DNA from 4 places in the Lysinibacillus fusiformis genome. Region 4 is predicted to be linked to each of the others. Evidence: riboswitches for the same ligand, from Rfam matches in the RefSeq annotation. Region 4 holds a riboswitch; each other region holds the start of a gene.
What was found. Region 4 has a riboswitch for thiamine pyrophosphate ahead of thiC (phosphomethylpyrimidine synthase ThiC). Riboswitches for the same ligand answer to the same signal wherever they lie in the genome.
Positions count from the first base shown of each region.

Region 1: linked by a shared signal. The riboswitch ahead of JTI58_RS21880 (ABC transporter substrate-binding protein) and the one ahead of thiC (phosphomethylpyrimidine synthase ThiC) in region 4 are both predicted to bind thiamine pyrophosphate.
Region 2: linked by a shared signal. The riboswitch ahead of thiW (energy coupling factor transporter S component ThiW) and the one ahead of thiC (phosphomethylpyrimidine synthase ThiC) in region 4 are both predicted to bind thiamine pyrophosphate.
Region 3: linked by a shared signal. The riboswitch ahead of thiT (energy-coupled thiamine transporter ThiT) and the one ahead of thiC (phosphomethylpyrimidine synthase ThiC) in region 4 are both predicted to bind thiamine pyrophosphate.

Region 1 is NZ_CP070490.1:4,443,258-4,449,588, reverse strand. It holds gene parC (DNA topoisomerase IV subunit A) at 1-2,241, shown strand, start outside; TPP riboswitch at 2,362-2,472, shown strand; gene JTI58_RS21880 (ABC transporter substrate-binding protein) at 2,627-3,622, shown strand; gene JTI58_RS21875 (thiamine-binding protein) at 3,624-3,914, shown strand; gene JTI58_RS21870 (ABC transporter permease) at 3,914-4,687, shown strand; gene JTI58_RS21865 (ABC transporter ATP-binding protein) at 4,662-5,411, shown strand; gene JTI58_RS21860 (TatD family hydrolase) at 5,401-6,150, shown strand; gene JTI58_RS21855 (hypothetical protein) at 6,176-6,331, opposite strand, start outside.
Region 2 is NZ_CP070490.1:2,721,489-2,727,819, reverse strand. It holds gene JTI58_RS13250 (ABC transporter substrate-binding protein) at 1-574, shown strand, start outside; gene JTI58_RS13245 (MFS transporter) at 1,182-2,378, shown strand; TPP riboswitch at 2,445-2,552, shown strand; gene thiW (energy coupling factor transporter S component ThiW) at 2,646-3,146, shown strand; gene JTI58_RS13235 (VWA domain-containing protein) at 3,674-6,271, opposite strand; gene JTI58_RS13230 (vWA domain-containing protein) at 6,255-6,331, opposite strand, start outside.
Region 3 is NZ_CP070490.1:1,007,842-1,014,172, reverse strand. It holds gene JTI58_RS05165 (SbcC/MukB-like Walker B domain-containing protein) at 1-1,768, shown strand, start outside; gene JTI58_RS25035 (hypothetical protein) at 1,811-1,933, opposite strand; gene JTI58_RS05160 (magnetosome magnetite crystal formation protein family) at 1,989-2,312, opposite strand; TPP riboswitch at 2,440-2,547, shown strand; gene thiT (energy-coupled thiamine transporter ThiT) at 2,681-3,241, shown strand; gene map (type I methionyl aminopeptidase) at 3,404-4,159, shown strand; gene JTI58_RS05145 (TspO-related membrane protein) at 4,188-4,901, opposite strand; gene JTI58_RS05140 (polyphosphate kinase 2 family protein) at 5,101-5,925, shown strand; gene JTI58_RS05135 (GNAT family N-acetyltransferase) at 6,086-6,331, shown strand, end outside.
Region 4 is NZ_CP070490.1:2,063,112-2,069,442, reverse strand. It holds gene JTI58_RS10140 (helix-turn-helix domain-containing protein) at 1-919, shown strand, start outside; gene JTI58_RS10135 (catalase) at 1,217-2,722, shown strand; gene thiC (phosphomethylpyrimidine synthase ThiC) at 2,844-4,622, opposite strand; TPP riboswitch at 4,763-4,877, opposite strand; gene JTI58_RS10125 (AEC family transporter) at 4,948-5,877, opposite strand; gene JTI58_RS10120 (methyl-accepting chemotaxis protein) at 5,990-6,331, opposite strand, start outside.

The DNA of each region.
Region 1 (6,331 bases), 2.4 Mb from region 4:
AAAACAGTGGGTAACGTGATTGGTAACTATCATCCGCACGGCGATAGCTCTGTGTATGAGGCGATGGTCCGTATGAGTCAGGACTGGAAGGCGCGTCATATGCTCATTGAGATGCACGGGAACAATGGCTCGGTCGATGGTGATCCACCAGCTGCGATGCGTTATACAGAGGCGAGACTATCTGCTATTGCCGCTGAAATGCTACGAGATATTGGCAAGAAAACGGTCGAGTTTGTGCCAAACTTTGATGACCAGGATATGGAGCCAACCGTTTTACCAGCACGTTTTCCAAACCTATTAGTCAACGGCTCTACAGGGATTTCCGCTGGTTATGCGACGGATATTCCGCCACATGCCTTAGATGAAGTACTGGATGCTGTGTTGATGCGCTTAGACAAGCCTAATGTTAGTGTAGATGAATTGATGACGGTGATTAAAGGGCCAGATTTCCCAACTGGTGGTATCATTCAAGGTGTGGACGGCATCAAAAAGGCGTATGAAACAGGTCGTGGCAAAATCATTGTCCGTGCCCAAGCGGTTGTCGAACCAATCAAGGGTGGCAAAGAGCAAATTGTTATCACGGAGTTACCATACGATGTAAATAAAGCGAATCTTGTGAAAAAAATTGATGAGCAACGTGTAGATAAACGACTAGAAGGTATTGCGGAAATTCGAGATGAATCAGACCGTACAGGCTTACGTGTCGTGATTGAGCTGAAAAAGGATGTACCAGGGCAAGGAATTTTACAGTACTTGTTTAAAACAACGGATTTACAGGTAGCTTATAATTTTAATATGATTGCCATCCACAATCGTCGCCCAACGATGATGACATTGCCATTATTGCTGGATGCGTATATCGCCCATCAAAAAGAAGTAGTGACAAACCGCTCCATTTACGATTTACAAAAGGCAAAGGACCGTTCTCATATTGTAGAAGGCTTAATTAAAGCCCTTTCCATTTTAGATGAAGTAATTGCGACGATTCGTTCTTCTAATGATAAGAAGGATGCAAAGCTTAATTTACAAGCGAAGTTTGATTTTACAGAGGTACAAGCAGAGGCCATTGTAAGCCTACAATTATACCGTTTAACGAATACGGATATTACAGAGCTTCGTCAGGAACAGGACGAGTTAAATAAGTTAATTGCGAAGCTAGAGGGCATTCTACAAAGTGAAGCCAAGCTAGTACGTGTTATTAAACAAGAGTTGCTAGACATTAAGAAACGCTTTACAGAGCCACGTCGCTCGAAGATTGAGCAGGAAATTGAAGAAATTAAAATTACATTGGATGTCCTTGTGCCAAGTGAAGAGGTTGTCGTGACAGTGACGAAGGACGGTTATATTAAACGTACATCGACACGTTCTCATGCCGCTTCAAATGGGCAAGATTTTGCCATGAAGGATTCGGATTATTTATTGTATGAAGCAAACTTAAATACACAGCACCATCTATTGCTGTTCACAAATCGTGGCAATTATATTTATCAACCTGTTCATGAGCTTCCTGACATACGCTGGAAGGACCTGGGCCAGCATATTTCCAGTATTGTCCCAACAGGGGAAGATGAATCGATTATTGCGGTCTATGGCTTTGAAACATTTGAACAGCCAAATACGTATGTCTTCACAGCCACAAAAGATGGTCAAATTAAGCGCTCACCACTCGCAGACTATGCGGTAACACGTTATTCAAAGCCAATTAAAACGATGAACGTCAAGGCTGGTGATGCGATGATCTATGCATCGTTTGTGACGGATGATGTAGAACTGATGCTAACAACGGATACAGCCTATGCGATTCGTTTCCCGATGGAGGAACTACCCGTTACAGGTGTGAAAACAGGCGGTGTGAAAGGGATCACGCTAAAAGATGGAGAAGCCTTAGTTGGTGTCAATGTGCTACAGCCTGATGTTACACAATATGTAGTGATTGTGACACAGCGTGGAGCCGTGAAGAAAATGAATGTCGCTGAAGTTGAAGTAGCAAGTCGTGCAAAACGTGGACTAAAAGTATTAACAGAGTTAAAAGCAAATCCTCACCGAATTGTAGCAGTTATACAAGCGACAGACGAGGAGCAGGTTGTGATTGAAACCGAAAAAGGCGTTCAAGAGGTAATTGCTGTACAAGCATTGTCTCGTGCAGATCGCCATTCCAACGGTTCGTTTAAAGTGGATATTGCAACAGATGGGGCGATTTCCCATGTATTAACAGCCAAAAAAGAACAAAAACCTAGCTAATATCATGCCCAGTCTCTTAGGAGAACTGGGCTTTTGTCTTGAATACAATCGTTATTCAAAAATAGCACCTTGTCATTTAAGTGTAACTATGGGTATAATAATCATCGAAAAGTTCATAGCGAAAGAATGTAGGGGGGCTAGTAGTTGCTAGCTGAGATTGTGTCCGATAGACGCTGACCCTTTGAACCTGATTTGGCTCGTACCAGCGTAGGGAACATCTATTCAAAAAAGCAAAGTTTTGAAGAATGATTGTAATACGTCTGGGAGGAATCCTAGGCGTTTTTTTATGTTTTCAAGCAATAGTTTGAAAACCTTGTATACGCTTTCTTCTGGTGACAACATTCATTCATGAACACTTTCATATTACAAACTGGGAGGCTTTCGCATGAAAAAATGGTTATTTATTCTATTGGCAGCACTTTTGACTTTGGTGGGCTGTAGTGACAAGGAGGACAAGCAGGCAAGTGACAAGCTGAAAAAGGTGTCTGTGGTACTGGATTGGACACCGAATACGAATCATACAGGTCTGTATGTCGCAAAAAAACTTGGTTATTTTGAGGAACAGGGCTTAGATGTTGAGATAATTATGCCTGGTGAGGCGGGCGCAGATCAGCTTGTTGCTTCTGGAAAGGCAGAGTTTGGCGTGAGCTATCAGGAAGGCATTACACAGGCGCGTGTACAAGATGTGCCGCTGGTCTCTATCGCAGCGATTATTCAGCATAATACATCTGGCTTTGCTTCTATTGCATCAAAAGGCATTACATCGCCAAAGGATTTTGAAGGTAAAACTTATGGTGGTTGGGGTGCGCCATTAGAGCAAGCCGTTCTCCAATCATTAATGCAAACAGAAAAGGCAGATATCAATAAGCTAGATATCGTCAATGCAGGGGATTTAGATTTCTTCACAATGATGGAAAAAGACATTGATTTTGCTTGGATTTATTATGCATGGACTGGGATTGAAGCTGAGCTGCGTGGGGAAAAGATTAATATGCTGTATCTAACGGATTATAGTGATCAATTGGATTACTATACACCTGTTCTAGCTACGAATGAAAAAATGCTACAGGACAACCCTGATGTTGTCAAAGCCTTTGTTGCAGCTACATCAAAAGGCTATGAATACGCAATAGAAAACCCAAGTGAAGCAGCTGATATGTTAATCGAAGCGGCTCCTGATTTAGATAAAGAGCTAGTGCATAAAAGTCAGGAATGGCTGGCAGATAAATATCAGGATGATGCCAAGCAATGGGGAGAGCAAAAGCTTTCTGTGTGGGAAAACTATGCAAAATGGATGTCTAGCAATCATGTACTAGAGGGCGAGTTTGATGCGAAACAAGCCTTTACAAATGATTTCTTACCTAAAAAGGAGGCCAATTAACATGGCAAATTCATTAATCAGTGTGCAAATCATACCAAAGACAGAGAAATATGAAGATGTTATCCCTTATGTGGATGCAGCGATTGCTGTGATCGATGCTTCTGGCGTGAAATATGAGGTACATCCATTGGAAACAACGATGGAAGGCGAGCTTTCTACATTGCTCCAAATCATTGAAAAAATGAATGAGAAGATGATCGAGCTAGGAGCCATTAATGTTATTACACAAGTGAAAATTTTATATCAGCCAAAGGGTATTACGATGGATACATTAACGGAGAAATATCAGTAATGAAACGTGCATTGCAAAAGGGAAGGACGATAATTTTTATCGCCTTCCTCTTATTCATATGGGAACTAATCGTGCATTTTGCTGAAGTTCCACATTGGTTATTACCTGCGCCAAGTAGTATTTTGTCGGAAGCCTTTCAGTCGTATCAAACCTTTCTACCACATGTATTCGCTACGGTGCAGTTAGCCTTACTAGGTCTGGCCATTGGCATTGCTTGTGGTCTAACGGTGTCGATTGTGTTGCATCGTTTTACATTCATTCGGGAGTTGTTTTATCCAATTCTTATTATGTCGCAAAATGTTCCCATTCTTGTCTTGGCACCATTGCTTATTATTTGGTTTGGCTTTGGCTTATTACCGAAGCTCATTATTATTTGCCTCGTGTGCTTTTTCCCAATTGTCATTGCAGCGATGGATGGATTTAGGCAAACGGCCCCTGAATTAAAGCATTATTTTGCCATGATCGGTGCTACCAAGGCACAAACTTTTTGGAAGCTGGAATGGCCTCATGCTTATCCAGCCATTTTCTCAGGCGTTAAAATTGCTGCTACATATAGTGTGATGGGGGCTGTGATTGCGGAGTGGCTCGGTGCAAAAAAGGGTATTGGTGTTTACATGACCTTAGCTCAGTCCTCCTTCCGAACAGATCGTGTATTTGTGGCAATTTTTGCGATTGTTCTCTTGAGCTTACTATTGTTTAGCGGGATTCGTTTGATTGAAAAATTCATGGTGAAGGGGAGAGGCTATCATGCTCAGCATTCAAAACATCGCTAAATCCTTCGATGCACTAAAAGTCCTTGATCAACTTTCATTTGACGTAAGGGATGGTGAGTTTGTGGCCATTGTGGGTCCTTCAGGCAGTGGTAAGAGCACACTTTTTCAATTAATTGGTGGTGTTTCGCCAATTGATCAAGGAGCCATTTTATTAAATGAAGAGGATATCCAGCAAAAAAGAGGAACGATTGGCTATATGCCACAGCAACCTTGCCTATTACCCTGGCGTACGATTTTAGAAAATGTCACGCTTGTAGAGGAATTACAGCATAAACCTGATGTGGAACGTGCCAAGGCATGGCTAGAAAAGGTTGGTCTTGCCTCCTTTATCCATGCCTATCCGAACGAACTGTCAGGAGGCATGCAGCAGCGTGTATCGTTCATTCGTGCAATGGTTAGTGATAAGCCGATTTTATGCTTAGACGAACCATTTTCTGCGTTGGATGAATTTACAAGACTGGAAATGCAGGCATGGCTTTTATCCATCTGGGAAGAGTATCGTAAATCAATCCTATTTGTTACACATAGTATTGAGGAAGCTCTCTTTTTAGCGGATCGTATACTTGTCTTAACCAAACGTCCAGCAACTGTTAAAAAGGAAATCATCGTGCCCTTTGAGAGACCACGGAAAGAGGAGATTCGACATTCCGCAGCGTTCACAGCGTTAAAGCAACAGCTATTTACGTATTTACAAGAAGAAAAGGGTGATATGTATGTTGATTGATGCGCATATTCATTTGGAACAGTATAACGATGAGGAAATTCCATTATTGTTGGAAGAGGTCGATGCTGTGATTGCGGTTAGCATGCAACTATCCTCGTGTGAAAGAACGTTGCGTTTATCGAACAGCTATCAGCAAGTAAAGGCTGCTTTTGGCTTCCATCCTGAACAGCCTTTACTAAGTCCAAGCGATGAGGCAGCTTTATTCGATTGGATTCGTACGCATAAGGATGAGATGGTGGCTATTGGTGAGGTGGGTCTACCTTATTATTTAAGGCAAGAGCAAGCGATTGATGATCGTCCTTATGTGGCGTTATTAGAGCGTTTTGTTGTATTGGCGAAGGAACTGGATAAGCCGATTGTATTACACGCTGTATATGAGGACGCTAGTGTTGTGTGTGATTTGCTGGAAAAGCATCAGCTGCGTCAAGCCCATTTTCATTGGTTTAAAGGGGATGAAGCTGTTGTGAAGCGCATGATCGAGCGTGGTTATTTTATTTCCATTACGCCAGATTGTTTGTATGAAGAGGAGATTCAACAGCTAATTCATGCTTATCCGATTGAACTGATGATGGTGGAAACGGATGGTCCTTGGCCGTTTGAAGGACCGTTTACGAACAAGCGTACATCGCCATGGATGATGCATTCTACGCTTGAGGTGATTGCCTCTATCAAAGGACTGTCAATACAGGAAGCGGCCAAAATCATTACGCAAAACACGAAAGCCTTCTATCGGCTTTAAAAGAAAAAGCAGTATAGGGTACGAGTTAATCGTCCTTATACTGCTTTTTATATTTTGTATAATCATGCTCCAATTTTTCGTTCTTTGTTTTCGTTAAGCGTTCATGTGTACTGAAAGAGATAGATTGTCGATTTTTTTCAACATCTTTACCGACTGTGCGTTTAATATGCATACGTTTTTT
Region 2 (6,331 bases), 660 kb from region 4:
ACGAAAAGTGTTTTTAGTGGATGGTGCTCGTGAAGTCATTGGAATGGGCTTAAACAGTCTTGGACATTCTCTGAATTCACTAGATGATCAAGAACTACGTGAAGCTACTGATAAATTAATCACACTCGCACCAAATGTGAAAGCTATCATTGGAGATGAAATTACGCCATTAATGATCAATAATGAGGCAACTGTAGCCCTTACTTGGTCTGGGCAAGCAGCAGACATGATGTATGAAAATGAAGAGCTAGACTTTGCAGTACCTGAGGAAGGCTCAAACTTATGGTTTGATAACATGGTCATCCCAAAAACATCGAAAAATATCGATGGTGCCCATGCCTTTATCAATTTTATGCTAAGTGCTGAATCTGGTGCTCAAAATGCCGATTTTGTAGGCTACTCAACACCTAATATTGCAGCTATGGACTTAATGGATGAAGAAGTTGTTTCTGACGAACGCTACTATCCTTCTGAAGAACAACGCGATACATTAGAGGTCTACAAAAACTTAGGACCAGATTACTTAGGGAAATACAATGAATTATTTTTAGAATTTAAAATGAGTATTCGATAATTAAACTAGCGAATTGGTTTTCACACCCATTCGCTAGTTTTTTTCTGCTTATCTAACTTTCTATTAAATAAGAACCTTTACAATGGATTATTCGCATTATTATATTTAGAAAATAATTTATCTGGATTTCGAGGATTCCTACATCATTTGTTATGGAATAGCTTTGCAGCTAGATATTGTCATCTATCATGCACAATTTTATATTGCTTTATCGAAAAACAAGCCATGAAAGTGTACTTTTTATATTACATAACCTTCACTCAGTATTTCTGATGCCGCTATATCATCGCTAGGATTTATAGCCAACCTTTATGTCATTACAGACTAACTCACAATTTTTTTTAATTATCTCTACATAAGCGAAGTCCATTCATTGTTGTTGCAACTTTGGAGCTGCAAATTTTCCATCTCCCATTCTACAGCTTCATTTCAATCCATTTTATTACAAAAATGGATTGTTTAGCAATTCATAGGTGCCTAAACGAAAACTTTTGTGGAAAACCATTCTAAATATAGAACCAGTTCTACAATCTTAACTATTAGCCAAGCAATAATTCTTTATGATAGACTGTACTATATTTGATTACAAAAAAAGGGGGTTCATTCGATGACCCAGCAGAAGTCCAATAAGGCGGCTTTGTATATTTTAATGTTTAATATGTTTATCGCAATGGGGAGTATTGGCATTATTATTCCTGTCATGCCGGAGTATTTAAAAATATTTGGTGCAGCAGGACAAGTTCTAGGTATGCTAATAGCAACCTTCGCCTTAGCTCAATTCGTATTTTCTCCTATTGCTGGGAACCTTTCCGATCAGTACGGTCGAAAAAATTTAATTATTTTCGGTCTCATCGTGACAGGTCTTGCACAAATCGGTTTTGGCCTTGCTACAGATGTATGGATGCTCTTTTTAGCACGCTTTTTAGGTGGCCTAGGTTCCGCTTTTGTCGCACCTCCTATTATGGCTTTTGTCGCTGACGTCACAACCTATGAAGAACGCGGGAAAGGGATGGGGATGTTGGGTGCTGCCATGTCTCTTGGTTTTATGATAGGGCCAGGAATCGGTGGTTTCTTAGCAAAGGTTAGCTTACATTTTCCATTTTACACTGCTGGAGCTGCAGCCATCCTAGCTTCTATTTTATCTTACTTTTTATTACCATCTACCAAACCAAACACTGCACAAAAGAAGCAAAAGCTAGACAATCTGGCGAAGCAAATGGCTCGTTCCATACATATGCCTTATTTTGTAATGCTTATCATTATGCTGGTGTTCTCATTCGGAATTGCAAACTTCCAAACGACATTGTCATTATTTGTGACAGAAAAGTTTAATTACACACCTGTGGACATAGCAATTATATTAGTTGTCGGTGGTGCTTTTGGGGTAGTTGTACAAATGTTTATTATTACACCACTATTCAATCGCTTTGGTGAAATGAAGGTAGTGCTTGTCAATTTATTTATTGCATCTGTTGCTATTTTCTTCATATTATTTGTGTCTGGCTTTGCCCTTATATTAGTTGTAGCAACGATTTTCTCTACAGCAACGACATTAATTCGTCCAGCTGTTAATACACTTATCTCAAAGCTTGCAGAGAAAGAACAAGGATTCGCTGCGGGCTTGAATAATGCCTATATGAGTCTTGGTAATATGATTGGACCCGCTTTGGCTGGTTTATTATTTGACTGGAATATGAATAGCCCATATATTTTCGGATCGATCATATTATTAGCTTGCTTCTTCCTTGCGCTCATCTGGACATTGAAAAAAGCACCTCATTTAATGCATCCCGATACAAAATAGTCTGAAAAATCATTGACTATTTTTAGCAGTATGTTACATTAATGTTGGTCAACGAAATTGAATGATTTTAACCACTAGGGGAGTCTTTAAAAGGCTGAGACGTATATGGTAATATACGGACCCTTTGAACCTGATCTAGTTCACACTAGCGGAGGGAAGTGGCGCTACTTGCTGTTGTCACTATATACACGCAAGGCCGCTTCCTATTGTTTAAAGGGGCGGCCTTTTTATTTTTCCTCACGAACTTTATCAAAAGGAGTGAACTTTATGTCAATTCGTAAATTAACAGTCATGGCTTTATTAGTAGCTATTGCTGTTGCAGGCTCTACTTTCGTATCTATCCCAACAGGAATCGCACGTGCTTACCCCGTTCAGCATGCTATTAATGTGATAGGAGCCATTATATTTGGACCCGTACCAACAGTAATAGTTGCCTTTGTCACTGCCGTCATTCGAATCCTTACCGGAACAGGCTCTCTATTAGCTATCCCTGGTAGTGTCATTGGCGCGTCCTGTGCGGCCCTTGCCTATAAATATAGCAATAAAATGTGGTTAGCTGGCATTGGAGAAGTTGTGGGAACTGGCATTCTTGCTTCACTTATTGCCGTACCTTATGCAAAATTATTCATGGGAACATCTGTAGCAGCATTCTTCTTCCTACCTGCCTTTTTAACATCAAGTACAATCGGCGCCATTCTAGGTGTTATGGTTGCTAGCAGCTTGCGTAAAACGGAGCTAGTAAAGAGGTTTAATTCTTCTCTTTATTGAAGGGGGTTTGGATAATAAGCATTCATTGAGATGGGGGTGGCCAAGATTGGAGCGCTTTTCTTCCTTCTATGAGCGGCGACGACCTTGGTTGGAGCGTTTTTTATCTCCTTACGAGCGGCTGTGACTCAATTTAGAGCGCCTTCCATCTCCTTAGGAGCGGCTGCGGCTCAACTTAGAGCGCTTTTCTTCTCCTTACGAGCGGCTGTGACTCAATTTAGAGCGCTTTTCTTCTCCTTACGAGCGGCTGCGGCTCAACTTAGAGCGCTTTTCTTCTCCTTACGAGCGGCTGTGACTCAATTTAGAGCGCTTTTCTTCTCTTTATGAGCGGCTGCGACTCAACTTAGAGCGCCTTCCACCTCCTTAGGAGCGGCTGCGACTCAACTTAGAGCGCTTTCTATCTCTTTATGAGCAAAGGTCCCACTTTTTAGATCATCTCTATCCACTTTTTCAAAATAGATACATCTCTTTCCTCAAACAATACAAAAAAGCAGTGCAAAACAATTAGATTTTGCACTGCTTCCACTATATTAAGATCGTTTTTTCATACCTTTTAATAACTGTGCCACATTTGTGTCTTCTGCCTGTATAGGTTTTTCCTCAACCAGCGGTTCTTTCTTCTTCGCATTCGTTAGGAAGTTCCAACCAAAACGTCTTATGGTAATATCCATAAAGAATAAAAGCATACTTGCTAAGAGAAGCCATGTAGCAATATTTTGTCGATCCGCTCCTTTTGTTGTAAAGTCTCGGAATACATCTTGTGGTTCCTTTAAAACCGCGCCTCCTGTTTGTTGCGTTAACTCTTCTATCAGTTGATCATTAACAGGAAGTAGTTCGTATTCGGCACTATAAGGAACACTTAGTCCTGCTTGATAAATGGCCTGCTTTTCATCTGCTACACGGAAGAATATTAATCCAGGTTCGGCTTGTACTACAGCTCGAACTTGGGAGGCCGAAATGGTTTCAAGTTGTGTTTCTAGCTCTTCCCCAGCTTCATTAACTGCTACAATATCTAAAAATGCAGCTTCATTTGTAGGGTCGGTAATCATAAAGGAACCATCTGCTTCCAATCTTACATCATAGGCCACATCATTATAGCTTGGTAGCATTTGTGAAATAAGTGTTTGCCAGAATGTTCCCCAATCCTGCCATCTTGCCCAATCTCCTGTCCATTTACCCGTTGAATCAGATGTAAAGGCAAAAGTTTTACCGAGACCATATTGCCACTGCGCTAACACAGGATCTTCCTTCTCGCTTTCTGCCACAACAGTAGTCCCTTGTTTTGCCGTTGTGCCAATGTAAGCATTCATTTGTGGGACACCATTGGTAAACAGTGAATTCCATCCTGCTGCATTATAAATCGCTGGATAAAATGGATTATCCTCAATGTAAGTGCGAGAAATCATAGCTGTTTCACGAGATAAAATAGAAGGAATCGTTTGCTCATCTATGACATCATAGAAACGGCCACTGCCCATGTCACTAAGCGCTTCTAATAAGTTCGCATCGGCATCTTGTCCAATCGCTACTGTCGATAAAGTTATACCGTTTTCTTTTCCTTCAGCAATTAGATCCTCGTAATTTCCTGACTGTGATTGCCCATCTGTTAAGAGAATAATATGCTTACGTTGCAGTTTTAAATCAGCTAGATTTTCATAGGCTTTAGCTAATGAACTGTAGATTTCTGTTCCACCACCAGGTGTTACGGATAAAATAGTATCCACTGCCTCTTCTTTACTGCTAAGAGGTCCTGTCTCTATAATCTCCCAAGGACGATCATCAAAGGCAATAAATCCTAATGTATCCTCATCTCGCAACATCTCAACAGAACGTGCTGCTGCTTCTTTAGCAAGCTCTAGCTTCGAGCCTTGCATACTACCAGAACGGTCAAGTACAATCACTAACCCTAAGGAAGGTAATTGTTCTTTGCCCTTAATTTCCATTTCCACTGGCAATAAGGTTTCAATCGGTGTTTTAAAATAGCCGCCTAGACCAAAACTATTTTCTCCTCCAACCATGGTAAAACCAACACCAAAGTTTTTGACTGCTTGCTCAATAACACTCATTTTTGCCTCACCGACTAAATGACCTGGCACATTGTCGAAAATAATAGCATTATACTGCAAATAGCTGGACAGTTCATTTGGTAGACTTTGAGGATTGACAACATCATAGGCAATAGATTGACTGCCAAGTGCTGCTGCGATAGGTGAAGCTGTTTCATAACCATTAACGATTAGTAAATGTGGTTCACTTTGTACCATTGTGACACTAGTTAACTTATTGTTTTCAAAAATAGCATCCTGACCAACTTGAACAACTGCCTCATATTTTACAAGTCCTTCAGCTGTCGCTGCATGTTTATAGGTAAACACATTCGTGCCTTCAGTCAGCTCAACTGCCTCTCGATGAATAAGCTTATCATTTTCATATAATAACAGCTCTCCTTGGCCTGCAGTCGTTGCATGAATTTCCGTCACTAATTGTTGCTGCTCTCCCACATAAGCAACCTGAGGGGATACAAAGCTTTTTAGTGACACATCATTGACAACTGGTTGACTAAAAGGTCTAACATCCACACTAATATTGGAGCCTTTCAGCTTCATGGCAAATTCTAAAGCATCGCCTTTTGTCTCATTACCATCTGTTAATAGCACAAGACGAGTTGCTTTTTTCGGATCGATAATACCTGCTGCAAGCTGGAGACTTTGTTCAATATTTGTTTGATCGGTTGCTTTAATTTCTGTAAGTTTTGGTACTTCCTTTAAAGTTTTAGACAAAATGGCTTCTGTTTGTAAAGTGGAGGAAAATGAATAAATGCCTGCAAGCTGCGGTTCTTTTTTTGATTGTAGGCTCTCCTGTATAAACTGAACCATTTCATCTTCTGTACCATTCATGGAAGCAGAACGGTCTACTAAATAGACGATTTGTTCTTCTTTTATTGGTAATAATAGATATGGACCTGCAAGTGCAAAAACTAAACAGCTTACTGCTACTATGCGAATAGCAAGTACAACAATATGACTTTTTTTGAGTCGCTGCTGTTCACGAAAATAAGTCCATCCAAAATACAAGAACAATGGAAGGAGTAGCAACAATACTAATGGCATATCAATTCGTAAATCCACGACGTCGTTGCACCTCCCACTCTGAAACAAGTAATAATAAAATAATCACAATTAGCCAAG
Region 3 (6,331 bases), 1.1 Mb from region 4:
GGAGGGCTATGAAAAACAGGGTGAGCCATATGAAGGCTACTTAGAACAGTTACCGAAACTACGGGAACAGGTAGCTTTAGTCAAGCAGGTTGAGAAATATAAAAATACAGTAGAGTTAGCAAAGCAGGATGTAGCCGCTTCAGCTATTCTCTATCAAGAAAGCAAAGAGGCACTTCAGCTATTGCAGCAACGGTGGTTGACGAGTCAGGCTAGTATTTTAGCCAAAAAGCTGAAGGAAGGGGACCCTTGTCCTGTCTGTGGTAGTATGACTCATCAGAAAGCACACAATGAGCAACTGGAAGTTATCGAGCTTGCTGAAGTAGAAACATTAAGAGCGAAGGCATCTTCAGACGAGCGTAAGTATCTAGAACAAGAGGCATTTTTGGCATCTGCACAACAACTTCTTCAAGATGCATGTCAACAACTTGAGGCACAGCATATTAAACAAGAAGACCGAGCACAGATCACCGCTACTTTACATGAAGTGGAGAAAGAAATTGCTACCTTAAAAATTATCTATAACCAATTAGCTGATTTGCGATTAAAAATAAAACATCAGCATGATCGAATAGAACAGCTACGAAACAAGCAGAGCAAACTAGAGCAATATTTAGCGGAGCAGATGAAAGAATGGACAAGATTACAAGCGGTTGTAGAAGAACAGCTGAAGCAGATGCCAGCTAACTTACCAACTATACAGCAATTAAAGCAACAACTTACTGATGTCAGCAAACAGAAAGAAAATCTGCAAAAAAGATGGCAAGCGAGTCAAGAAAATTTGCATGTGGCAAAGGAAGCGGCTAGCAATGCAAAATTAACTGTAGAAATTGCCAAACAGTCTTTTGAGGAATTACAGCTCAAAATGAATGAAAAGCTTCAGCAATTTTCAGCAAATATGCAGAAAATAGGTTTCAATAGCTACGAGGAATATGCTACTGCCAAACGGAGTGCCATGCAATTAGATGCCCTTCGAAAAACATGCAGCGACTATGCTTTACAAGTACACACTTTGCGAATCCAAATTACCGAAGGGGCTACATATCTTCAAGGGAAAGAGAAGCAAGATTTAGTGTTGATGGAAGCAAGGGTAGAACAGCATCGTATTTCCTATGAGGAAGCATTTAAACGTTTGCAACAGATGAATGGTTTTGCACAAGCATGCCAGGGCTTTATTGAAAAGGTAGAAGAAATAGCGAGAGAGCTTCATTTACTTGAACAGGAAGCAGGGCGAGTAAAGGAACTCTATGGATTATTAAATGGACAAAACGCGAAAAAGCTATCCTTTGAGCGTTATATACAAATTAATTATTTAGATCAAATTACAGAAGCTGCCAATATACGGCTGTATCATTTATCAAACGGTCAATTTGAGCTCAGACGCTCAGATAGATTGGAAAAGCATGCAAAGCAGAGTGGACTTGGTCTTGATGTTTATGATGCCTATACGGATCAATTACGAGATGTTAAAACATTATCAGGAGGCGAAAAATTTAATGCTTCGCTAAGTCTTGCTTTGGGAATGGCAGATGTGATTCAAAGCTTCCAAGGTAATATCCATATTGAAACGATGTTTATTGATGAGGGCTTTGGTTCACTCGATGAGGAATCACTAAATAAGGCAATTGATACATTAATTGATTTACAGGATTCTGGTCGTATGATTGGCGTTATTTCTCATGTACCTGAATTGAAATCTGCGATGCCAGCAGTTTTACATGTAGAAAAAACATTGAATGGACATAGTCAAACACATTTTGAAGTGAAATAAAACGAAGGCGTATTTCCGAAAAAAAAGGAATACGCCTTGGTTTTATTTTTTTCGAGGTGTGGCTGTAGGCGTTGTTCCCTTTTTTGCAGCCATTACTTTTCTGACGATAGGAATAACAATCGGTGCTAACTTTACGGCGGTTTTCACAACGTTTGATACTTTCATCCAAAAACAGCTCCTTTTACAATTACTACTACCTGTTTCTCTTAAAAATAAAACATTAACGGATAACGCGAACAGCCTGAATAATATTCCAGATCACAATACCAAGTGAGACGAGGGCATAGATGGCGAATGAAGCAAACCAAATAATCATCACTGTATTATTACTGGAGGTTGGATCTAAACTAAATGTGGAAAAAACAAAGACAATAAAGAACAGGATGCCAAAAACAAAAGGAATTAAATGAGAGACAAGTGCACGAATCGAATGTTTTTTTACATCACTATCTTTTGTCACAATGTACACAATTAATGGAACGATGAAAGGGGCGAAGAAAATACTAAGATAACTAAAGGCAGCTAAAATTTTTTGATTCTCCATAGTTGTACCTCCTTTTTTAATATTTACGCATGAATAATAGCAAAGTTTCAAAAAAATAATGTATGGAAGAGGTTGTAATCCTCCTATCCTTTGCGTACAATGAAAATGTTCAAATAAATTCAGATGTAACGACCACAAGGGGAGCTGATGATGTCAGCTGAGACTGGGCACGTAATGCCTTGACTCTTCGAACCTGTAAGTTAACGCTTGCGTAGGGATGTGGATAGAAACCGACACTTGTACGATGTGAGGCTCTGTCCTGGCATCGTTTTTTCATTCTTGGGGGAAAATGGTGTCAGAAAGAGACATATCAGTGCATTTCTATTCCTGCTCTTGTATCCTACATCGGAACAAAGGAGAGAATATGTATGGACAAAAAAAGACTGTTAATGCTAGTGGAGATTGCGATATTTGCAGCGATTGGGCTAGTACTTGATCAGGTATCCTTTAAAGTATGGGCACAAGGTGGCTCAGTTAGTCTTGTCATGGTACCTATTATGTTAATCGCGTTTCGTTGGGGCCTAGTAGCTGGGCTAACAACGGGACTACTTGTGGGTGTTATGCAAACAATGTTTGGTTCCTATATCGTGCACTGGCTACAAGGATTACTAGATTATGGTGTTGCTTTTACAGTTGTAGGATTAGCGGCAGTTGTACGTGGACCAGTGTTGGACGCTGCTAAACATATGAACAAAACAAAAATGGCACTTTATATTATAATAGGTACCGTTTTCGCAGGCTTCTTACGATACGCGGCACATACAATTGCTGGTGCTGTATTTTTTGCAGAATATGCTGGCGATCAAAATGCTTGGATCTATTCCATCATCTATAACGGTACATATATGCTACCAGCAACTATATTAACGGCAATCGTTGGTGTTCTTTTATTCACAGCCGCTCCACAATTAATGCAAAGAAAAGCTTAATGCAAGTCCCTTCACATGAGTGGGGGGACTTTTTTATTGTGAATAGCTCTTTTAGCACTTTGCAAAGTAGGAAAGCATACAATATTTAAAGCGTTTATCGTTATACGCATAAAAAGTTATGTTATATTAAAGAATAGATATTAGATGAAAGGGACGTTATACATGATTGTAAAAACACAAGAAGAGATTGAAGCTTTTAAAAAAATAGGACGCATTTGTGCTGAAATTCGCGAAGCGATGAAAGCTGCAACAAAACCAGGTGTTACAACACTTGAACTAGACGAAATTGCTGGCCGCATGTTTGCGGAGGCAGGCGCTATTTCTGGACCGAAGGGAGAATATGATTTCCCTGGATATACATGTATTAGTGTCAATGAAGAAGTGGCGCATGGTATTCCAGGAAAGCGTGTTATTCAAGAAGGCGATATTGTGAATATTGATGTTTCTGGCTCCTTAAACGGCTACTTTGCTGACACAGGTATCTCATTTGTTGTTGGTGAAGGCTATGAAGACAAAGAAAAGCTATGCCGTGTTGCCAAAAGTGCCTTTGATCGAGCAATGACAAAGGTAAAGGCTGGATCTAAATTAAATCAAATTGGTAAAGCAGTTGAACGTGAGGCGAGTGCTAATGACTTAACTGTTATTATGAATTTAACAGGTCATGGCTTAGGTAAATCTTTACATGATGAGCCAAATCATATTTTAAACTATTATGATGCATGGGATTCTACCATTATGAAAGAAGGTATGGTGCTTGCGGTTGAGCCATTTATCTCAGCAAAAGCAGAGCATATTGTAGAAGCTGGTGATGGCTGGACATTCGTGACACCTGATAAATCACTTGTAGCTCAAATCGAACATTCAGTCATTGTGACAAAGGATAAACCAATTATCCTAACGTCATTAGACGAAGAATAGGATATAATGAAAAATCCTGCTAACCAATTTATTTTTGGTAGGCAGGATTTTTTTTAATAAATAAAATGCCAACAAAGAGAACACCACATAAAAATAAGGCGGCTGTAGTGACAAGTAGCTCATCAAAACCATTATGTATGGCGATTCCAATATAAGCCCAAATAAAAACACTTGGATACATAACATCAAAGTGATGGAAACGGATATGTAGCGCAATGGCTCCTCCTAATGTTAGTAAAATCACTGCCCAAAGAGGCGTACTAAGACCAAAGCCGTTCCAACCATAAGCCGTTAATGTAAAGCTTGTATTTGTGATAAAAATAAATGTCATCCATGCTAAATAAATGGAGAAAGGAATACGACCAGACAAGGCTTTGTCCTGAAGAGGGTACGTATTATACAGCATAAATAAATACAAGACTAAGAGTAATGTAATGCCAAGAGAAACAATAAATAACTCATGATGCCAGACGTATACCGTCAATGCTTGTAATATATTTATGCAACTAAAGAGCGCAGACTGTTTCAAAGTTGTCTTTTTGATGTTCATAACTAACCAATAACCGAGTAATAAATAAATGATAATCCAAATTACATGACTTATACTAACCGGTGCAAATACTACAGAAAAACGATTAGCGATTTCTAGCGAAGATTGACCGTTGATGTTCACGAAAAAGGATGAAAAGGTTAGGATGATTGAGACAAGATAAGAGATTGTCATCATGATAAACCGAGGCATGTTTTCCTCTCCCTTCGTGTTAGATTGTATAGGGAAAAGACAAATAAGTATAGTACTGTCACTTTTTTTATTATAACGGAAATTCCTAACAATGTATCGTGTTGTTTTACTAATAATATCTACAATTTACCATGCCTGATAGGCATCCATATATTTCTTTAGTACAATAAGAATATCCAAATAAAAGGAGTGAAGTTTCATGGCACAAAATTTGAAAAATCTAGACCTATCCATTGAACTAGACAAAAAGATGTATAAAAAGAAATTAAAAGTACTCCAATATGAAATGTTAAACGCGCAACAGTTTTTATTAAAAAATAAAATTGGCTTAATCTTGGTATTTGAAGGAATGGATGCGGCTGGTAAAGGTGGCGCTATTAAACGATTGATCGAACGCGTCGATCCACGCGGTTATGTTGTACACCCTATATCTGCTCCTCAAGCACATGAATTACGCTACAACTATTTACAACGATTTTGGAGAAAATTGCCTCAACATGGACAAATCGCTATTTTTGATCGCTCATGGTATGGTCGCGTATTAGTAGAACGCATCGAAGGATTTGCAACGAAGGATGAATGGTCTCGTGCTTATGAAGAAATTAATAATTTTGAGAAGATCTTAACTGCAGGAGATTACATAATTATTAAGTTCTGGCTTCATGTTTCAGATGAGGAGCAATTAAAACGCTTTAAAGAACGTGAACAAAACCCTTATAAATCTTGGAAGCTAACAGCTGAAGATTGGCGCAATCGTGATAAATCGCCGCAGTATATTGAAGCAGCAAATGCAATGTTTGAAAAGACCGATAAAAAAGATGCTCCATGGATCTTAGTCGCTGGAGATGACAAAAAGTATGCACGTGTTCAGGTGCTTCAAGAAACAATTGCACACATTGAACGAGAAGCTCAAAGACGTGGTCTTCATTTAACAAATGTGTTAGACAATGCACAACTAGAGGATGCTGAATCATCCAGTTTGGAAATAGTAAACGAGAAAAAGAAAGAACAAAAAACTAAATAATTGAATTGTGCTGCTATGACAATAAGACATGAGCTGTTTTGGTTGTAGCAGCATCTTTTTTTACATACAATAAAATATAAATAGGGTTTTCAATCAATGGATTGTAGCCAATGTAACAAAAAGGAATGTATTGATATTTATTGGAAGGCTAGTGTGGAGAATGGTGCTTAAAATTTGGAATCTATTAAGAAAAAAGGGTGGGAATGTGGTAACGATAAAGGGGGAAAAATGCTACATCCGCACATTCCAAGAAAAAGATGCACGAAGTTTAATGGGTCTCGTAAGCCGAAATAAATACTTTTGGTCTATATATGAGCCACTGCAAAGACCTGAATACTATACAGTTGACGCTCAATACAAAAAAATTCAAGAAAGTCTCTATTTAATGGAGTCAAAGCGAGAATTT
Region 4 (6,331 bases):
CTTTCATATGAAAACCTATCCTCTATCTAATAGAATCGTATGTCTTTTTCAAACAAATGATATAAAGATTGTAGAGAAGGATGTACGTACACTTATGAAGGAATGGCGATTGATTAGTAATAGTTCTTTAAATATCGGGATATATGACGGAACACATACAACCATTAAAGATATGTATACATTAACAAAGCGTGCACTACATCAAAGTTTTTATGAAGGCTTTGGCCATATTTTTTATGCGAGCAAACAATTTGAAACACAGCCCTTTGATCCTTTACTAACACCAGAAGAGCAACAATTATTAATAAGTAGTTTGGAAGATGGGAACTTAGAGGCCGTTAAAACTTTTTTATATCGACTTTCTAATGAAGGCATCTATTACGAGCAAGATGACCTACGTATTCATCTGACGAGTGTCTTAGCACAAATTCGGCGCTTTATGCTGAAATATAAATTACATGAGAAAGCAGTTATCGAACAAAACTATCGTCAGCTATTTCACTTAATCATTGAGCATCCTATATTTTATACGATTCTCAATGGGATTATTTCTTTTACACAGACATTAATTGAATTAGCAAGGGAAGCTCGAATGGAGAAGCGAGCCGATTATGTTGAACTAGCTTTAGAAATAATTGATCAACACTTTAAAGATAGCGCATTGTCTCTTCCCTTTGTCGCTCATAAGCTCGGAATAAGCCCCAATTATTTAAGTACAATTTTTTCAAAGAAGCAAGGCTTGCCATTTCAGCGCTATTTACAGCAAGTAAGAATTCATCATGCCACAAAAATGCTGCTAGAAACAGATTTCGCAATTAGTGAAATCGCTCATTTAAACGGTTTTGATGATCCAAATTATTTCATAAAATTATTTAAGCAACAAATTGGTATTACACCTAACCGATATAGAAAAAATTAAAAGTTTGATTAAAATAATTTTCATTTAGTTGATTTTATTTTCAATAAAGATTTGTTCGATGAAGTCATTATCTTGAACTTTGCCTTACAATTGTTTTTAAAATTGAGATTTGAAAAGATAAATTAAAGTTAAAAACTATGTATAATCCGCATGTCTAGCGCATATATTTATAGTTTATACTTAAATATAAAAATTCTTTAACGATAATTATTACAATGTACTAGCAATTCTATTTTATATTTGTTATAGTTATAGATGAAGAGTTTGACTCACATTTTTTTCAGGAGGTAAACTAATATGACAAATGCAAATGATCGTAGCCGTCGTTTTACAACAGCAGGTGGTGCTCCAGTAGTAAGTAACCATGACTCTATGTCAGCAGGTCCACGCGGCCCTCTTTTACTTCAAGATGTATGGTTAGTTGAAAAATTAGCAAATTTCAACCGTGAAGTAATTCCAGAACGTCGTATGCACGCAAAAGGCTCAGGTGCATTTGGTACTTTTACTGTAACGCATGATATTTCACAATATACAAAAGCGAAAATCTTCTCAGAGATTGGCAAGAAAACAGAAATGTTCGCACGTTTCTCTACAGTTGCTGGTGAGCGTGGCGCAGCAGATGCTGAGCGAGATATTCGTGGCTTTGCCCTTAAATTCTATACAGAAGAAGGGAACTGGGATTTAGTAGGGAATAATACACCTGTATTCTTCTTCCGTGACCCATTACACTTTACAGATTTAAACCACGTGGTAAAACGTGACCCACGTACAAATATGAAAAATGCCAACTCTAACTGGGATTTCTGGACTTCATTACCTGAAGCACTTCATCAAGTGACAATTGTTATGTCTGACCGTGGTATTCCAGCTGGTTACCGCAATATGCACGGTTTTGGATCTCATACGTATAGCTTTATCAATGCTGATAATGAGCGCGTTTGGGTTAAGTTCCACTTCCGTACAGAGCAAGGCATTAAAAACTTAACTGGTGCCGAGGCGAATGAGATTATTGGCCAAGACCGTGAATCTTCACAACGTGATTTATATGAAGCCATCGAAAAAGGCGATTTCCCTAAATGGAAAATGTATATTCAGGTAATGACAGAGGAGCAAGCTCGTGAGCTGCCATACAACCCATTTGATTTAACAAAGGTATGGTATAAAAAAGACTTCCCATTAATTCCTGTAGGTGAGTTTGAGTTAAACAAAAACCCGGACAACTACTTTGCAGAAGTGGAACAAGCTGCATTTGCACCATCTAACATCATCCCTGGTATTAGCTTCTCACCAGATAAAATGTTACAAGGTCGTATCTTTGCCTATGCGGATGCACAACGCTACCGTTTAGGAGTAAACCACTATATGCTTCCTGTTAACGCACCAAAATGCCCATTCCGTACTTTCCACCGAGATGGAGCAATGCGCTTTGACGGCAACCTTGGTTCAACATTAGGCTATGAACCAAATAGCTATGGTGAATGGGAGCATAACTTAGACCATAAAGAGCCTGAATTACGCATTGATGGTCATGCAGGTATTCATGACTTCCGTGAAGACGATAATAATTACTTTGAACAACCAGGTAAACTATTCCGTCTATTGACTGCGGAAGAGCAACAACGCCTATTTGAAAATACAGCGAATGATATGGCTTCTGTTGAAGAATTCATCAAGCGTCGTCACATCCTTCACTGCTATTTAGCTGACCCAGCATATGGTGAAGGTGTTGCAAAAGCGATGGGTCTTTCATTAGAAGGTATGGACCTTACAAACCCATATGTAAAACAACCAACAAACGTTTAATATTCCACTTATTATTGATATCCAAATCCAACTTTTACTCCATGTGAATCCATCATTCACATGGAGTTTTTTGATTAAGAAAAGGCCTATGTCTATAATTTGACATAAGCCTTTTCTTTCATTATTGGTAAATTTGACTACCTGCTTTTTTAAACTCCTCCGCCTTATCCTTCATACCTTGATGGATCGCTTCAGTAGTATTTAAATCCTTTTCTTTAGCATAATTACGGATATCCTGTGAAATTCTCATACTACAGAATTTAGGACCGCACATAGAACAAAAGTGCGCTGTTTTTGCTCCCTCTGCTGGCAGTGTCTCATCATGATATTCCACTGCACGTTCTGGATCTAATGACAGATTGAATTGATCACGCCAACGGAATTCAAAACGTGCTTTAGACAGTGCATCGTCTCGTTGTTGTGCACCAGGATGCCCTTTTGCTAAATCAGCAGCATGTGCAGCAATTTTATAAGTAATAACGCCCACGCGAACGTCCTCACGATTCGGTAAGCCAAGATGCTCTTTCGGTGTCACATAACAAAGCATCGCTGTACCAAACCAGCCAATCATCGCTGCACCAATGGCTGAGGTAATATGATCATAACCCGGAGCAATATCTGTTGTTAGTGGGCCTAATGTATAGAAGGGCGCTTCCTTACAAACCTCTAATTGCTTATCCATATTTTCTTTAATGAGATGCATCGGTACATGACCTGGCCCTTCAACCATCACCTGAACATCATGCTTCCAAGCAATTTGCGTTAGTTCGCCTAGTGTTTCAAGCTCTGCAAATTGTGCCTCGTCATTGGCATCTGCAATTGAGCCTGGACGTAAACCATCACCTAAGGAAAAAGCAACATCATAAGCTTTCATAATTTCACAGATTTCCTCAAAGTGTGTATAAAGGAAATTCTCTTGATGATGATATAAACACCACTGTGCCATTATAGAACCCCCACGAGATACAATGCCTGTTACACGATTTACCGTAAGCGGTACATAGCGTAAAAGGACACCTGCATGAATGGTGAAATAATCAACACCCTGCTCGGCTTGTTCAATAAGGGTATCACGATATACCTCCCATGTTAAATCCTCTGCTATGCCATTCACTTTCTCTAAAGCCTGATAAATTGGCACAGTTCCCACTGGCACTGCAGCATTTCGAATAATCCATTCTCTCGTTGTATGAATATGCTTACCTGTTGAAAGATCCATAATGTTATCTGCACCCCATCGAGTTGCCCACGTCATTTTCTCAACTTCTTCTGCAATGGACGAAGATACCGCCGAATTCCCAATGTTTGCATTGATTTTCACATGGAAATTACGGCCAATAATCATTGGCTCTGCCTCAGGGTGATTAATATTAGAAGGCATAATAGCTCGCCCTGCTGCAATTTCTGAACGAACAAATTCAGGGTCCATATTTTCACGGATGGCTACGAACTCCATTTCAGGTGTTATAATGCCATTTCGCGCATAATGAAGCTGTGTTACATTTTTACCTTTTTTAGCACGTAAAGGCTTTCTTGCTAATTCAGGAAAGACATTTTCATGATTACGCGGGTCATCTGCACGACGAAAACCATTATCCTCTGGTTTAATCGTACGCCCCTCATATTCTTCAACATCCCCTCGTTCTTCTATCCATGTGCGTCGTAAAACTGGTAAACCTTTTGTAATATCCGCTTGATAGGCTGGATCTGTGTAAGGACCACTCGTATCATATACTCGAATAGGTGCATTTTCTTCATCCCCAAAGCTACCAGTTGTGGGACTTAATGCGATTTCACGCATAGGTACTAAAATATCGGGGCGTGATCCTTCCACATACACTTTTTTGCTTCCTTCAAAGCTGGACATAATCGTAATATTCTTTTCACTTACTACTGACATGAGCTACTTCTCTCCCTTAAATGTATTTTGATACAAGGACCGAATCTAGCTCACCCCAACAATCAAATAAATAAAAGCCGAATCCAAAATAATTATTTGGATCCGGCCATGAATGTAAAGGTCTATTAATTGCATACTCTGCAATAGCTTCTTAACTTTCCCACGCTGGTATGAGCCAGATCAGGTCCAAAGGGTCAAGAAACCTCTAAGCGTTTCCCTCTCAGCCTGACTCATCAGACTCCCCTAGTTAATACTATTTAGTTTGATGCTAGTGTAGCAGATATTACTAAGAGATGGAAGTTATATTTTTTTGTCTTTCAGCTAACTAGGTAAATAATACTTCTGCAAAATAAATCACAATTGTTACGGTTATACAGCTCACAATAGTTGAAAATAAAACAGCTTGCGCGGCTGTTGCTGATTCTACATCATATTCCAATGCTAGACTAGAACTATTACGAGATGTTGGAAAGGCACTGGCTATAAACAGTGATTGTGCGACGACTCCATCTAATCCCAATACATAAATAATGACTAATGCAACAGCTGGTCCAATAATTAATCGTGTAAAACAGCTGACAAAGACCGTTTTATTAAACATTGATTTGATCTCAAGTTGTGACAATTGCGCACCCAAGGTAATTAATGCCACAGCAATAAATCCATCTGCCACATGCTCTACCGGTATTTTGATAAACTGCGGTATACCGATATCAAAATAGTTCATAGCAACGCCTATAATCAGTGCATGAATAATGGGCATTTTAAAGAAATCTTTGATGATTGTCATACCCGACTTCGTAGAAGAAATCAAATTGTACAAACCATATGTATAAGTTGTCATATTTTGAAAGATTACAAGCATGACCTGAATTGCTACGCCAATAGGTTGCGTGGCAAAAATCATTTGAGCCACTGGAATACCGTAATTGCCAGAGTTAATAAGCACCACACTATTTTTAAAGACAGCCGCCTCTGTTTTGGCTAAACCTAACCCTTTCGCCATTAAATGACTGAGTATCATTTGACTACCGATAAAGAGCATAATAAATAACCCGACTTCTCCCAGAACAGATAATTCTACATGCGTTTCATATAAATTCACAAAAACAGCTGCTGGCATAAAGCAGTATGTAATAAGCTGAGACATTGCTTTTAAGTTAAAGCGAAATTTCTTTTGTAGTATAGCGCCGATTACAAGTAACACTAAAATAGGTACAACAATTTGAAAGAAAATCATTCCGAGATACATCATATCAATGTCCCCCTTCCAGTGTTAATAGTAGTGCTGAATTCTTTTTAGGTCAATTTCTCTTACTTTCACAATAAAAGAAAGACTGCCCCTATATTGAAGGCAGCCTTTCCTTTTAAGCAAGCTTAAATCGATTTACAACTTCTTGTAGCTCATTTGAAATATCGTTCATACTTTGAATAGACTCTGCTACTTTTTGTAATTCTGCTTGTTGATCCATAGCAGAAGCACTTACTTGTTCTGCAGAAGCTGCTGTTTGCTCTGAAATAGCCGAAATACTTTGGATGGACATGATTGCCTGATTTTTATGCTCTAACATACTAGATAGTTTATTCATTAATTCACTAATAGAATTCGCAATTGAACCTGACAAGTCACTGCTATCTTTAAATGCTAGTTGCGTGCTTTGTACTGACTCATTTTGAGCGTGCATTAAATCTGCATTAGATGCAATGAC